DNA from 2 places in the Clostridium kluyveri DSM 555 genome. Region 1 is predicted to be linked to the other one. Evidence: riboswitches for the same ligand, from Rfam matches in the RefSeq annotation. Region 1 holds a riboswitch; the other holds the start of a gene.
What was found. A riboswitch is a leader RNA that binds a small molecule or an ion and turns the genes downstream of it on or off. The one in region 1 is predicted to bind S-adenosylmethionine.
Positions count from the first base shown of each region.

Region 2: linked by a shared signal. The riboswitch ahead of CKL_RS03265 (methionine ABC transporter ATP-binding protein) and the one ahead of CKL_RS06435 (DUF2325 domain-containing protein) in region 1 are both predicted to bind S-adenosylmethionine.

Region 1 is NC_009706.1:1,339,543-1,347,659, reverse strand. Features, by position in the region: gene CKL_RS06455 (ABC transporter substrate-binding protein) at 83-1,672, opposite strand; gene CKL_RS06450 (helix-turn-helix domain-containing protein) at 1,979-2,518, opposite strand; gene CKL_RS06445 (replication-associated recombination protein A) at 2,925-4,238, shown strand; gene CKL_RS06440 (metallophosphoesterase) at 4,289-5,164, shown strand; SAM riboswitch class I at 5,272-5,382, shown strand; gene CKL_RS06435 (DUF2325 domain-containing protein) at 5,515-5,799, shown strand; gene CKL_RS06430 (DUF3788 domain-containing protein) at 5,898-6,305, shown strand; gene CKL_RS06425 (histidinol phosphate phosphatase) at 6,388-7,161, opposite strand; gene CKL_RS06420 (hypothetical protein) at 7,299-7,889, opposite strand; gene CKL_RS06415 (phosphatase PAP2 family protein) at 7,971-8,117, opposite strand, start outside.
Region 2 is NC_009706.1:648,786-656,902, reverse strand. Features, by position in the region: gene CKL_RS03270 (methionine ABC transporter permease) at 1-465, opposite strand, end outside; gene CKL_RS03265 (methionine ABC transporter ATP-binding protein) at 467-1,423, opposite strand; SAM riboswitch class I at 1,508-1,608, opposite strand; gene CKL_RS03260 (DegV family protein) at 1,669-2,517, opposite strand; gene CKL_RS03255 (glycosyltransferase family 39 protein) at 2,688-4,313, shown strand; gene CKL_RS21875 (transposase) at 4,486-4,689, opposite strand; gene CKL_RS03245 (transposase) at 4,705-5,475, opposite strand; gene ald (alanine dehydrogenase) at 5,607-6,722, opposite strand; gene CKL_RS03235 (Lrp/AsnC family transcriptional regulator) at 6,738-7,193, opposite strand; gene hemL (glutamate-1-semialdehyde 2,1-aminomutase) at 7,371-8,117, opposite strand, start outside.

The DNA.
Region 1 (8,117 bases):
AATTGGTTATTTGCAATTCATCCCAATGCGGTAATTAGCTAATACTCCCATCCTTTTCAAGATGGGAGACAAGTAATACTGCCTATTTGCTCATATTTTCCAAGTTGTATATTCCCTCTAACATTGGATTGTAGACAAATCCTTTTACATTTTTATTCATAGGTATAACAAAATCTTTTTGATATAGATAAACATAAGGTGCCTCTTCTATTACTATCTTTTGTGCCTGATTATATAAATTTTCACGTTGTGATTTATCAGTTATAGACGCTGCTTCTCTAACTAGAGTATCTACCGTAGAATTAACATAAAAAGCTCTATTACCTGCAAGTCCCTGGTTATTTGAATCAAACCAGTAGTTCATAAACATAAATGGATCTGCATAATCCGGACTCCAAACACCAAGTGAAAGATCAAATTTTCCCGAATCAAGCATATCTCTCATAGTTGCATAAGCTACTTTATTTAAATTTAATGTTATTCCAATATCTTTTAAATTACTTTGCAGGATCAATGCTTCTTGTTCCCAATTAGGGAATCTATCTGAGTAAAGTAATGTAAGTTGTAGATTACTCACCCCTGCTTCTTTTAACAATGATTTTGCTTTGTCAGTATTTTTAGTGTATTTAAAAGCAGATGCATTATATCCCCATAGTCCTTTCGGTACAGGGCTCGCTATTGATGAAGCATATCCATTCATAACTTTACTTATTATGGAATCATAATCAACAGCATAACTAATAGCTTGTCTTACTTTTGGATTTTGAAGTGCAGCATTACCTTTTGTACAGTTTAAATATACATACTCAACTAACAAACTAGATTTTTTTACAATTGAAATATTTTCATTACTCTTAAGTTTGTCAATTTGATCAATATCTATTCCTTCTGCAATATCCACATCACCTTTTTCAAGTTCAAGTCTTGCTGATGAAGCATCTGCAACCAGTTTAAAATATACATCTTTTAAAACCGGTTTTTTAGAATAATTAGGATTCAAACCAAGATGTATATAGGCTCCTTTTTTCCATTCAGTAAGTTCATAAGCACCACTTCCATCTGTGTGACTAGCCAAATAATTTTGAGCTTTATCACCATTTTGTTCATGACTCATAACTTTAGGATTTACTATACTACCATAGTTAGTAGCAAGTGTAGCTAAGAATTGAGGAAAAGCATTACTCAGAACAAATTGAACAGTGTACTCATCTGGTGTATTTATAGTCTTTATTACTTTAAATGTATCAGCTGGACCTTTATTCAGCGCAAGTATCCTTTCAAAAGAAAACTTTACAGCATTTGATGTAACTTCTGTTCCATCTGTAAATTTATGTCCCTTGTCTAAATGAAAAGTCCAGGTGAGTCCATCACTGCTTGTCTCCCATTCAGTTGCCAATGCTGGTTTTATATCTGTAGATTCACCATTAAATTGTACAAGTCTTTCATAGGCAGGATAGGTTATTTTCCATGCCATATTATCCATGGTAACACCTGGATCCAAAGTTCCCATATCTCCATTGATAGCAATAGTTAATTTACTTTTGTCAGATGAAGTAGAACCATTTGCATTGCTTGATGAACCTGTATTTCCACATCCTACTGAAAACACAGATAAACAAATTCCCATTAAAATTGCACATAACCTTTTTTTGTAATTTTTTATATTTTTCATTTTGCCCCCCAAGAATTTATTTTTTTTAATTTCTATATATTATTCTTAGATTTTATTTATTAAATATCATCTCCCCTACCTTCAATATATTGAATTAAAAAGTCATAAAAATCCTACTTAATTTATAATATTTCATTAAATATTATCACTATTTATTAATAATTTCAATATTTTTTAATGATTTTTATATTTTATTTCCTTTTTTTTATTAATGTATTAACAAAATCTCAATTATCTATTGATATTCAGTAGAAAGGAAAGTAGCTGCTTTGTATTTCATAATACTGAAAACTACCCTGGCTATTTTTAAAAACTAGGTGGGGTCATTGCCCATATAGATATAACTTTTTCATTTCCAACATTTATATACCTATGTGGTACATTGCTGTCAAAATATATGCTGTCACCTTCTTCTAAAATATATTCCTTATTGCCTAACTTAACTTTTAGTGTTCCCTTAATTATATAGCCACATTCTTCTCCCTCATGACATATAAGATCTTTAGTATTGCATTCTCCCGCCTCTATTTCTACTAACAGATATTCTATTTTTCCTTTGAGATTAGGTGACAATAGTTCATATGTTATCTTAGAATCGGGAAGAATTATGGTTTTTCTTTTGTCTTTTCTTACTACATTGTCTTTTTCTTCATATTCATCAAAAAAATAATTTATTGATACATTTAATGCTTTGGCTATTTTCCACAATGTGGTTACAGAAGGTCCTGTTATGTTTCTTTCCACTTGACTTATGAGTCCTGTACTAAGTTTCGCCCTTTCAGCCAATTGTTCTATACTTATACTTTTTTCCTGTCTTAATTTTCTAATTTTAAGTCCAAATTCCATAAAGTTCCCCCTTTATCCATTTAATTTTATATTGCTAAATTTTTTATTAATATTGTCTAAAATATTATCACCATTCAATTTCTTTTTCAATACTCTTTTATCAATGATACATAAATTTTCGTATTAAATCATCATTGAATTGAGTATATAATTTATAATTTATCAAAGATTGTATATGAAAATATTATGACAATTAATATATATTTTAATTGTCATAATATTTCGTATTGTTTTCTAGATGACTTTCTTGCATTTTATAGATTCTTATAAGGTAAATATGACATTCATAATGTTTAACAGATGAAGCAATTAAAACAAGAATATGTTCAAATATTGCTTTTTAAATTAAAAACTATCAGTTTTGCAGTATAATAATATAAAATAGTTTAAAAAGGATAGTGAAATTATGGATTTATTTGATATGGCTAATGAAAGAAATCACAAAGAATTAAAACCTTTGGCTGAAAGAATGAGACCGGAGACTTTAGAAGAATTTATAGGACAGGAACATATTTTAGGTAAAGATAAAATGTTATATAGAGCAATAGTTACAGATAATATTTCTTCTGTAATTTTTTACGGACCACCTGGTGTAGGCAAAACCACATTGGCAAGAATTATAGCCAATACAACAAAGGCAAATTTTTACGAATTGAGTGCTGTAAATTCCGGTACGGCAGATGTAAAAAAGATTATAAAAGAAGCAGAAAACAACTTGAAATTTTATTCTAAAAAGACAATATTATTTATTGATGAAATACATAGATTTAATAAAGCTCAACAAGATAGTGTTCTAAATGCAGTTGAAAAAGGTATAATTATATTGATAGGAGTTACCACGGAAAATCCCTACTTTGAGGTTAACAATGCACTTCTTTCCCGTTCTATGATTTTTCGACTAGAACACCTCTCTGAAAATAATGTAAAAAAAGCATTAAAAAATGCAATTGAAAGTCCAAAAGGGTTTAGTTATCTTAAAATAGAAGTAGACCCTAAAGTATTTGATTACTTTGCCCTGCACAGCGGCGGTGATATAAGAAAGGCTTTAAATGCTCTGGATATGGCAGTTAGAACTTCATCAAAAAAAGAAGATAAAATTTTTATAACCACAAAAGATGCAAAAGAATGCATCCAGAGGAAAATTACCTTATATGATAAAGGGGGTACATCCCACTATGATACTATCAGTGCTTTTATAAAATCACTTCGAGGCAGTTCCCCTGATGCAGCAGTATACTATCTTGGAAAAATGCTGGATGCTGGTGAAGACCCCATGTTTATCGCAAGAAGAATTGTTATTCAGGCCTCAGAAGATGTTGGAAATGCTGACCCCATGGCTTTAATAGTAGCCACAAATGCCATGAATGCGGTGCATATGATAGGCATGCCAGAATGTAGATACGCATTGTCTCAAGCAGCAATATACGTAGCATCAGCACCAAAATCAAATGCTTCCTGCATTGCAATTGATTCTGCGCTGAAAGATGTTAGAAGCCGCAGGGATTCTGGAATACCCCCTTATTTAAGAGATGCCCATTATAAGGGTGCAGAAAAATCAGGATATGGTACTGGTTATCTGTATCCACACTCTTACGGTGGATTTGTAAAACAGCAGTATTTACCTGATTCTCATAAAAATACTGTGTATTATAAGCCAACATCCAATGGATTTGAATCTAAAATTAAAGATAGATTAACTAAGCTCTGGGGTAAAAAATAATTTAATCAAATTTATATATTAATTGATGATCATGGAGGTGGAGTAGTCCTATGAAAATTATAAAAGGTAAAAAGTGTAAGACGATATTACCATATTTATCAATTATTCTTGTTACTTCTTCTGTCTGGTTATATTGGGGTAATGTGTCCATACAAAAAACGGAAATCAATATTAATAGTGAAAAGATTCCTGCCTCCTTCAACGGATTTAGAATTATTCATGTATCTGATTTACATAATGAAGAATTTGGACACAATCAAAACAAATTACTCAGGGCAATGAAGGAATCATCCCCAAACTTGATTGCTGTCACTGGGGATTTAATTGATTCCAGACATACAGATCTTCAAAAAGCACTGGATTTTATCAATGGTGCTGTGGATATAGCCCCGATATATTATGTTACAGGCAATCATGAATCAAGAATCCACCAATACGAAAAATTGAAAAAACACATGGCAGAAACCGGAGTTATCACATTAAATAATAAAGGTACTACAATCAAATGGGGTGTAGATTCTATTCGGTTGTTAGGATTAGATGATCCATCCTTTACAACAAACTACAATTTATCTGGAAGAAATGCAGCCATAATTGATGCAAAATTGAAGACTATGAAAAATGAGAGCAGCCACTACACAATCTTGTTATCACATAGACCAGAATTGTTTCACGTGTATGCAGATAATAGAATTGATTTGGTTTTAAGTGGTCATGCTCATGGGGGACAGATACGTTTACCCCTTGTCGGGGGACTTTTTGCACCAAATCAAGGCTTCTTCCCCAAATATTCTGAGGGCCTATATGAAAAGAACCAAACTAAAATGGTGGTCAGCCGAGGCCTTGGAAACAGCCTCTTTCCTGTCCGAATCAATAATCGCCCCCAATTAGTTGTTATTACACTGGTATCACAGCAGGATTTGTAGAGGTATATTTTAATCTCCTTTAAATTTAAAAAAATATAAAAATATTTATTTTTCTATTGACAAACAGTATATATATCTGTTATCATTTTTTCAATTGAATACGGAACTTCTTATCCAGAGTGGCGAAGGGACTGGCCCTATGATGCCCAGCAACCTGAATGATTTTTCATCATTCAACGGTGCTAATTCCAGCAGGTATAAAACCTGAAAGATGAGAAGCATGAAGGAACTCTTCTTGTGACTTATCTTACAAGAAGAGTTTTTATTTTTAATTTTTCTTAAACTATTTGGAATAGGAAAGAAGTTTATAAATACTTTTAATCTATATATTATAAGAAGGAGAGATTTTTATGAATATTTTAATTGTAGGAGGGGACAGACTTGATAATATTAAAAATAAGCTGAACAAATGTGGAATTAATAAAGTTAATCACATTACAGGTAGAAAAAAAGGGGATAAGAAAATAGAAATCCCTAAAAATACGGATGTAGTATTAGTACTTACAGATTTTATAGGACACAGTATGACTGAGATAATAAAAAAACAATCTAAAAAAAATCATACTTTAATTATGTTTTCAAAACGTTCATGGATATGTATTGAAGAAAACATAAAAAACATATTTATTGATTAAAGGTTAAGTAAAACTAAAAGAATATTCCTAAAGTTCTTTTAATCTAAAACTCGTGGATTAATTTTATAATAAGGAGTGAAGCTAAAGTGTACGAACGGATGCTTAACAAACAAATAATTCCATCATTAAATGATATATATGAAACTATTGGAAAGGAAAGTATTTTATATCTTGAAAAACTACACCAATTTATGATTGATTCTTATGAACTATCAATCAGACTTAAATTTCGTTTTGGAAGTGACCATGGATGGTGTTATAAATATTGCCATAAAAATAAACATATATGTTATGTTTTCTTTGAAAAGGGTGCGTTTACTGTAATTATTCAAATTGGTGAAAATCAATTAAATAAGCTATACAATAAGTTGGATAGTTTATCTTTAGAAGATAAAGATGCATGGAAAAATCAATATTCCTATAGAATCTTAAGCAATAAAAATCTAGAGGATATAAAATCCATTATAGCTATAAAAATGAATTCCATTAAAAAGAAAGTTTCTTAAAATATATATGCATATATCCATGAGTTCATTACATGTTTTAATTGCACACATTTATTATTTTATGCAGATAAAACTCTATGTACTAAAAACCTTTATCATATTCCATCAATCTATTTTTAAAATACACTATTTTTAAATTACAGAACTGCGAAATTTCTCTTGCCGCCATGAAATTACTTCCTATAGCTTCAATTTGGTGGGCATCGGAACCTATAGTTATATATTTTCCACCCAGCTGGTTATATCTTTTATAGATGTTTATCATATTCTTTACTGATATGTTCTTATCAAGTCTTCGTGTATTTAACTCCAGACACTTGCCTTCTTTTATCACCTTATTTAATATTTCATCTATTATATCAGAAAATTCCCCGTAGTATATTTCCTTATCTTCAAACTTAGCATATCTTGCTATATAATCAATATGCCCTAGACTATCTATAAATTGAAATTTATCCAAATTACCCAGTATAACTTCAAAATACTTAGCATAGGCTTCTCTTTTACTTTTTCCTCTATAATAATCTTCATAATAAAGATCTAGATTTTCTACCAAATGGACTGATCCAAGTACATAGTCAAAGGAATTATTTTTTATTAAATCACTACTCTCTCTAAAACAATCTTCTTTCATGCCAAGCTCTATTCCCAAAAGTAAATCATTACCCCTATATTTAGAATATAAATTAAAATAATCCTCTACATTAAAACAGAATGAATCTTTTTTGGGAAAATTAATATCCATATGTTCTGTTACTATACCTGATATATTCTTTTCTCTCATACATTTTATTGCATCTTCTATTTGCATATTTGAATCTGTAGAAAAAATTGTATGTATGTGTGTATCAAACACTGCATAATCCTCCCTAAAATTAAGAATTAAGAGAAAGTCAAAAACATTAACTGTCAAATAACATCAACTAAATTATTATATAATTAATGCTAAAACCTTCTCTCTTTATTTGATTAAATTTATAATTTTTTTATTACTTAAACAAATTCATTTACCTTTACACATTCGTCAGCACAGCGTGAAATTAAATCAGCTATTTTATCCACAGTTTCTTTAGTACAATCTCTTACCACTTCAGCTCCCAATTCTCCATTTTCCCATATGAATTGGTATACGTTTAAAAGTATGTTATCTCTTATACGGCAATAAAAATATTCTCTTTCCATGAACATTACCCTTTTATTCATATTCTCTATGCAGTTATATTTTTTTACTATATTTGCGGCATCGCTGCCTAAAGGTTCCCCTGATTTTAAAACTACATCTCCATCTACCACCTCTGTTTTTGAGGTATTGTCGATATCTGAGAGCATACTACTTACTTCGATTACTGAAGGCAGTGCTGATTTTTCCACCCAGTCATATATAACCTTTCTTTGTTTTCTCCATACTGTCATTATGTATACAATGTCAGCTTTTAATTCCAGGCTATAAGCATTAAGATCCCCAAATTCTTCACGTTTTGCTTTTAAAACATTTACTATACTTGTCTGCCAATAGCCTTTAGCATCCAATATAGGTTTTGTAGACGCTTCCACTAAGTCAGACAGCAATTTGTAATTATCCATTTTTACCCCTCCTAAAAACTCATACTTATATTATAATTCATTATCTCCAAAATTTGAATGTAATTTAATTGTCAAAACTGCTTATTGTTCACTATTTATATTAATATATTTATTTGAAAGTATCATTTCACATTTTTCTAAGATAAATCCTACAGCAAATCTATATAATATCTCTGCTAATATTATAGCAGAAATCAAGTCTAAAATTACATGTTGTTTTACAAATTG
Region 2 (8,117 bases), 690 kb from region 1:
TGTAAGTGTTATTCCAAGTACTATAGATGGAAGAGCTTCTTTTAGCATAACTTTAAATATTATCTGAATATTACTTGCCCCAAAGGATTTAGATGCCTCTATTACTCCAGGATCCACTTCTTTAAAAGAGGATTCAATTACCCTTGCTGCAAAAGGTGCTGCAGCTATGGTAAGTGGAACTATGGCTGCCGTAGTACCTATGGCTTTTCCAACTATAAGCTTTGTAAAAGGAAAGATAGCTATCATAAGTATTATAAATGGAAATGATCTAAGTAAATTTACCACTACATCTAAAACCTTATAAACTGCCTTATTAGGCCTAAGCCCCCCTGGCTGCGTTATTATTAGTAAAACTGCAGGTATAAATCCTATAATTACGGCAAATACTGTAGAAACTATTACCATATAAAATGTCTCTCCTACAGCCGGAAATAGTACCTGCTTAAATATTTCATTAAAACTCATACTATTCCACCTCCCATGTTACATTTTTTGAAGAAAGATAATTACATATTTGTTCCTTATCTTTTTGGTTTATATTTATTACTAGGCTTCCCAGTACATTATCTCGAAATCTCTCAAGTTTTCCCCACACTATGGAAAATTTTATATTTAAATCTATAGCCATAGAAGTTATCAAATTATCCTGACTTATTTCCTTCGGGAAAAATATTCTTATGTTCATTCCTCTTTCCGGCAGTAAATTTTCATTTCCCAGCAATTTTTTCAAATATTCACCTGGCCTTAGGAATACTTCTTCCACATCTCCTTCTACCTTTATCTCCCCACTGTCAATAATTGCTACCTTGTTACATATTTCTTTTATTACTTCCATTTGATGTGTTACTACTACTATGGTTAGTTCAAATTCCTTATTTATCTTCTTTAAAAGTTCAAGTATAGATTGTGTAGTATTAGGATCCAAGGCTGAAGTAGCTTCATCGCAGAGTAATATACTGGGATTCAAAGCAAGTGCCCTTGCAATAGCCACTCTCTGTTTTTGTCCTCCACTTAATTGCCTTGGCATACTTTTAGCCTTATCACGAAGTGCTACTAATTTTAATAATTCCTCTACTCTAGATTTTATTTTGTTTTTATCATATCCCCATACCTCCAGGGGAAGTGATATATTATCATATACATTTTTCCTATTTAGCAAATTAAAATTTTGGAATATCATACCCAAATTTTTCCTGAAAACTCTTATTTCTTTTCCTTTTAAGTCTTTTACCTCTTTGTCCATTATCTTTATACTTCCAGTATCATAGCTTTCAAGGCCATTTAAACATCTGAGCAGTGTAGATTTCCCTGCTCCACTCTGTCCTACTACTCCAAATATTTCCCCTTTTTTTATATTAAGGTTTATATTTTTAATTACAACCTTATTATCAAAACTCTTACCAACATTATTAATATTTATCAATAATATTCACCCTGCCTCTACAAATAAAATTATACAGCACTAAAAAATCTGAGGAAAACCTCAGATTTAACATACATAATATTTCTCTCATCTTTCAGCCTTCGCTGCAGGATTTGGCACCATTATACAACGTATTGGTTGCCGGGCTTCAATGGGCCTGTTCCCTCCACCTCTCTTGATAAGTTCAAGATTCATATTCAATTTACGGATTTAATTATATCAACTTAAGTTTATAATGTCAATGGTCACATTGTAAAATAACATATTCCAACTGTTCCCGGACCAGAATATACCCCAACTATAGGACTTATTTGACCTATCATGTGTATATTTTCTATATTAGGTAATTGTAAAATCATGTTATGAACTCTATCTGCATCTTCTTCTGCATTACCATGTACTATATACACCTCACATTGGTTTTTATCTAAAAACTTCTTTCCTATATCTACCATTTTATTTAAAGAGCGCTTTCTTCCTCTGACCTTGTCATAAGTACAACAAACACCATAGCTATCATCGAAATAAACAATAGGCTTTATATCTAGTATCTCTCCAATAGTACCAGGTATCTTTCCTATACGACCACCCTTTCTAGCATATTCCAAAGTGCCAAAAACAAAAAAGAAATGCATATTACTTTTTATCTTTGGTATAGTATCTACGATTTGTTGAAAATTTCTCCCCTGTTCAATGAGTTTACCACACTCTTTTAAAATGATTCCCTCTCCCACAGATGTAGATTTGGAATCATATATATAAGTAGTCAAATTTTTATGCTTTTCACTTACTATTTTTAAAGCATTATATGTACCTGAAAGTCCACTTGAAATAACTATGGCAATTACATGGGTGTAATTTTCTTCCTCAAGTCTTTTATAGACCATCTCCATATCCTCCATGGAAGGCAGTGAAGATTTGGGAATTTCCACTTTCATATTATCATATACTTCCTTTGGAGTGATTTCAACTTTATCTATATATTCTCCACTCCTATATATAATTCTGAAGGAAAGGATATTTATATTATATTTATTTATAGTTTCTTCATCTATATCACAGGCCGAATCTGTCAATAATGCAATTTTCTCCATAAAAACGCCTCCACATATTTCTATCTATTTAGATTATAATATATCACAAAACATTATTAAAACTATATTAACAGAATTTTGTATTACTTTTTAAGCTTATTTTAAGTTTTGTTAATGAAAATATATTTAAATGGTAAAAATATAATTCTAGAAAAGGAGATTCAAAAAATATGATAAAAATATTTTTCAAAAAAAATCTGCTTAAAATTGGTCTAATTCTTTTAATATTATTATCTGCATTTTTATGTATTTATAATATAAAAAATTATACAGCTAATACTAATACATCCCGGAGCAGAGTGGAACAATTCAACTCAGAAAACAGACAAAGAGCACAAATAAATGATAAACAAAAAACACAAGGAGGAGTTAATTCAAATACACCTAATAAAAACTTTTCATCAAATAACAACAAAACTCCCGGCAGTAATGCTCAAATTCCTGGAGGAAGAAATCAACGAGGAGAATCTATGTTCTCAAATAATAAATATGCCCCATTACTCACTTTATATTTAATAATATTTTTTGCACTATGTATTACAGCCTTTTATTTTTTCGGCTATAGAAACTTTAAAATAAATAATTCAAACACAAAAATACTTATATTTTCACTTCTTTGTGTAGGATTATTTTTAAGAATTTCATTATCCACAGTTATGGAAGGATACGGTGGAGATATAAATTTATTTAAAAGCTGGGCTTCCTCCGCTGCAAACAGTCTATCTCAGTTTTATGTAAATTCTAAATCAGCTGACTATCCTCCATTATATATCTATATATTATTTTTAATTGGTAAATTAGCGAAAATAAGTTCAATAACTCCTTACTATACATTGCTTTTAAAATTGCCTTCTATGATAGCAGATATTGTAACAGCTTATATGATATATAAATTGGCTAAAAAATATTTTTCTTTAGAAATGGGTATTCTTTTAAGTGCTTTTTATATTTTTAGCCCAGCTATTTTTATAAATTCATCCCTTTGGGGACAGGTAGATTCTTTTTTCACTCTTTTTTTAGTTCTCTCTTTGTTCTTTTTATCAGAAGGGAAATTTGTTTTTTCATCTATACTTTTTACCTCTTTAGTGCTTATGAAACCTCAGGGAATTATATTTTTTCCTGTACTCTTATTTGAACTTATAGCCAGGAAAAATTTAAAAACTCTTATTAAATGTGCAGCTTCATGTATTGTGACTTCTTTAGTTATTATACTCCCATTTTCCTTTAATCAAAATGCACTGTGGATTTTTAAATTATATAAAAATACCATATCAGAATACCCTTACGCTTCTGTAAATGCTTTTAATTTTTTTAATTTACTTGGCGGAAATTATAAAGAAAGCTCCTCTACATTTTTTATATTCAGTTATAAAATTTGGGGAATAATTGCAATTATAGCAATTACAGCTTTTTCCTGGTATATTTATATTAAAAGTAAAAACAAAATATTTGCCTTTTCCTGTGCACTTGTTCAAATTTCAGGAGTTTTTACTTTTTCTACCGGAATGCATGAAAGATACTTATTTCCTGCTGCAGCATTGTCAATGTTATCTTTTATATATTTAAAAGATAACAGGCTGCTAATACTACTGGCAGGATACACCCTTACAATCTACAGTAATATCTATTCCATACTTTTTGGAGGTTTTGGAAATACTACTTCACATACTCTAATAAGCGATGGAACTTGCATATTGAACATAATCCTATCTGCATATCTTGTAAAAATATTACTTGACATAGTACTTAAGAAAAAAGGATTTAATCCTGAATCTTTTGATATAAAGTTTTATTAATAAAAGGGGCTGTCGCATTAGCATAAAAAATAAGCTAACGCGGCAGCGCTTTTTTAGTACTTTATAAGAAATTTCATGATGTTTTAAGGCCAAATAAGTTCAATAATTAAAAAATGGCCTACTTTAATAAGCCTTTTCTGATAAGGTTTTTTTTAATTCTAAAATTTTAAAATTAGGCATTCTTTTTAAGTGCAAAAATATGGGTTCCGGTTCTACCTGATTGAATTTTATTATGCAGCTTATTTATATTACGTGCCATTGCTAATAGAATACTTTCAGACAAAACATTCCTTTTGTCTTTGCTCAGAAATCTACGAAAACCCATATCTTGCTTTATCTCTCCAAAAGAACCTTCTACTTGAATACTTCGATTCATTCTTAGTTTACAACCTTAGGTATGGATTTTTTGTGTATACTCTTTTAATTTATCAAGGTATTCTTCAAGTTTTTCAATAGACCGTTGAATTGGATTTTTTCGTTTACCAGAGCCATGCACAAATTCTATATTTTCTTTCTTCTTTAAGGCATAAAGTTTCTTGCGAAGTTTTTTTATATGCTTTATTTTTACTTTATTTTCATACACAAATTTTGATCCATACATTTCTTCGCATTCAGCCACAAAAATAGCTAATTTAGAAAGCAACCCTTTCAAATTTTTTGAAACTGATTTTTTCCAAACAAAAGTATATTTGTTAGCACACGCTTCTATTTTTGTTCCATCAATAAATATATCATTTCTCAGTACTTCCCCAATTTCATAAAAAAAATTAGTCATTTCAGCCATAATTGTTTCTGTACATGGTGAAAAATGAAGACTGCGAAATCTTGCAAATGTAGAATGATCTGGTACAGGAGAGCCTTCTAAAAGATACATGAAGTTAACATCTCTATAACAAGATTGTTCCATTGCTCTTGATGAATAGTTGTGATTCATATAAGAATAAAGTACAATTTTAAGCATCTGACGTGGTGTTGCCTTATTCTCCCTTATACGGGAGTAAGTCGAATACAAATCTGTTAAATCCATCTCCTCAATAAATTGACTTAGCAAATACACCGAATCATTATCTGGAATCATGTACTCAATATTTAGTGGAAGTCTTAATTGATAATTTCCACGATTTAAAGTATAATTTTTATATAAATTAATGTATTTTGGCATATATTAATTTTACCGTAAATCTTTCACTCTTTCGAGTGGGAGATTTATTTTTTACTAAAAAGCTGCCCCATTAAATCAAAAAAGGTTCCGTAATGACATTGGCTTAAGCTTTGAAATATCTCTTTTTTATATTATAATAAGCTTTCTGGTGCTCTGTACTCAAGTTTTAAACTATCTGCCACAGCCTTGTAAGTTACAAACCCTTTGTATACATTGAGACCTTTTAAAAGAGCTTTATCATCTTTCATTGCTTTCTCTGCTCCTTTGTTAGCTATATCCTCCAAATAAGGAAGAGTAGAACTAGTAAGTGCATAGGTAGATGTTCTTGATACAGCTCCAGGCATATTGGATACTGAATAATGAACTACACCATACTTTTCATAACATGGATTATCATGAGTAGTAGCCCTGTCTATGGTTTCTATGGATCCTCCCTGATCAATTGCTACATCAACTATTACAGAACCTTTCTTCATAGTTTTAACCATTTCTTCTTTAACAATTTTAGGTGCTTTTGATCCTATTACCAATACTGCTCCTACTAATAGATCTGCTTTTTTAACCATCTCGGCCACATTGAATTCATTACAGACTAATGTAGACAATCTTCCGTTAAATATATCATCTACATAAACTAATCTATCCTTATTTATATCAAGTATTGTAACTTTTGCTCCAAGTCCCAAAGCCATTTTAGCAGCATTTGTTCCCACACCGCCTGCTCCAATGATTACAACTTCTCCAGGCAGTACTCCTGGAACTCCACCAAGTAATATACCGGCTCCACCATTATATTCTTGAAGTAGATTTGCCCCTATCTGTATAGACATTTTTCCTGCCACTTCACTCATAGGAGTGAGTAATGGGAGACTTCCATTATCAAGTTGTACTGTCTCATAAGCTATGGATGTAATTTTCTTTTTAATTAATAAATCTGTAAGAGGTACATTGGCAGCAAGGTGAAGATAGGTGAATAAAATCTGATTTTCTTTAAAAAGTTCATATTCTTCTTCTATTGGCTCTTTTACCTTTACTATTATATCTGATTCTTTAAATATTTCCACATTTGTATCTATTATTTTGCCGCCAACATCCTGGTATTCTTTATCTTCTATTCCACTTCCAATTCCAGCTGACTTTTCTATCAAAACCTGATGGCCATCCCTCACTAGAGCATGTACCCCGGCTGGTGTTATAGCCACTCTATTTTCATTATTCTTTAATTCTTTAGGCACTCCTATAATCACTATATATTCCCCCTATTATTTAATTTGGTCAGGTATTATTGAATAGTTATTTTTAATTGTAGAAAGGGTAACTATTGTCTTAGTCTTCTGAACTCCTTTAATACACTTTATTTTATTTAAAACTTTTTCAAGGGTTTCTGTATTTTCAGTAATAATTTTTAATGCATAATCAAACTCGCCGGCTAAATAATGACATTCAACAATTTCATTTTCCCCCTGGATGATCTCTATAAATTTATCAATAAATGTTGGGTTTTCAAGACTTACAAACATTATAACCATGAGATTCTTATTAAATTTTTTATTGTTGATGATTATTGTATATTTTTTAATTAAGCTTGAAGCATCTAATTTTTTCAGCCTGTCACTTACTGCAGGTATTGACAGATTAATCTTGCCGCTCATTTCCGAAATAGAAATTCTAGCATTTTCTTGCAGCAATTTTAGTATTTTAATATCGATATTGTCCACACCGTCACCCTCTTAAATTTATTAAGCAAATTATAATACATATATTAAAAAAATTAAATATATTTTATATAATTACATAAAAAATAAGGCTAAAATTTTTTTAACCTTATTTTATTAATCAATGTATATAAAATTATACCTTCAAATTAAATATTTTAAGTATTTCTAAATAAAAGCTTAAAAAGTATTAACTGCCTGTAAGAATTTATCAATGTGTTCTTCTGTATGTTTCACATTTAAAAATATAGCTTCAAACTGGGAAGGTGCTATATAAATGCCTCGCTCAAGCATATGCTGAAAAAATTTAGCAAAAATAGTTGTATCGCATTTCCTTGCATCCTTATAATTTTTAACTTCTGAGTCACTGGTAAAAAATATAGAAAACATGGCTCCACATCTATTTATTACCATAGGTATGTTTTTATCCTTTGATATTTGTTTTATACCTTTCTCTAATTTTTTACCCAGCTTTTCAAGCTTAACATAATAATCAGGATTTTCATTCAGTTTCTTCAAAGTGGCAAGTCCTGCAGCCATTACAATTGGATTTCCTGACATGGTTCCAGCCTGATATACAGGTCCAAGGGGAGAGAGATTTTCCATAATATCCTTTCTACCACCATAAGCACCACAGGGCAATCCTCCTCCCATAATTTTTGCCATGGTAGTGATATCAGGTTTTATTCCATATAAGCTTTGAGCACCTTTATAAGCAACCCTAAACCCACTCATTACCTCATCAAAAATAAGGAGACTTCCATATTCATCACAGAGTTTTCTAAGTCCTTTTAAAAAATCTATCCTTCCTGGGATTACTCCCATATTTCCTGCCACAGGCTCTACTATAATAGCTGCAGTATCGCTGCCATACTTGTTAAAGATATTTTTTACATCTTCAAGATTATTGTATTCAGCTATAATAGT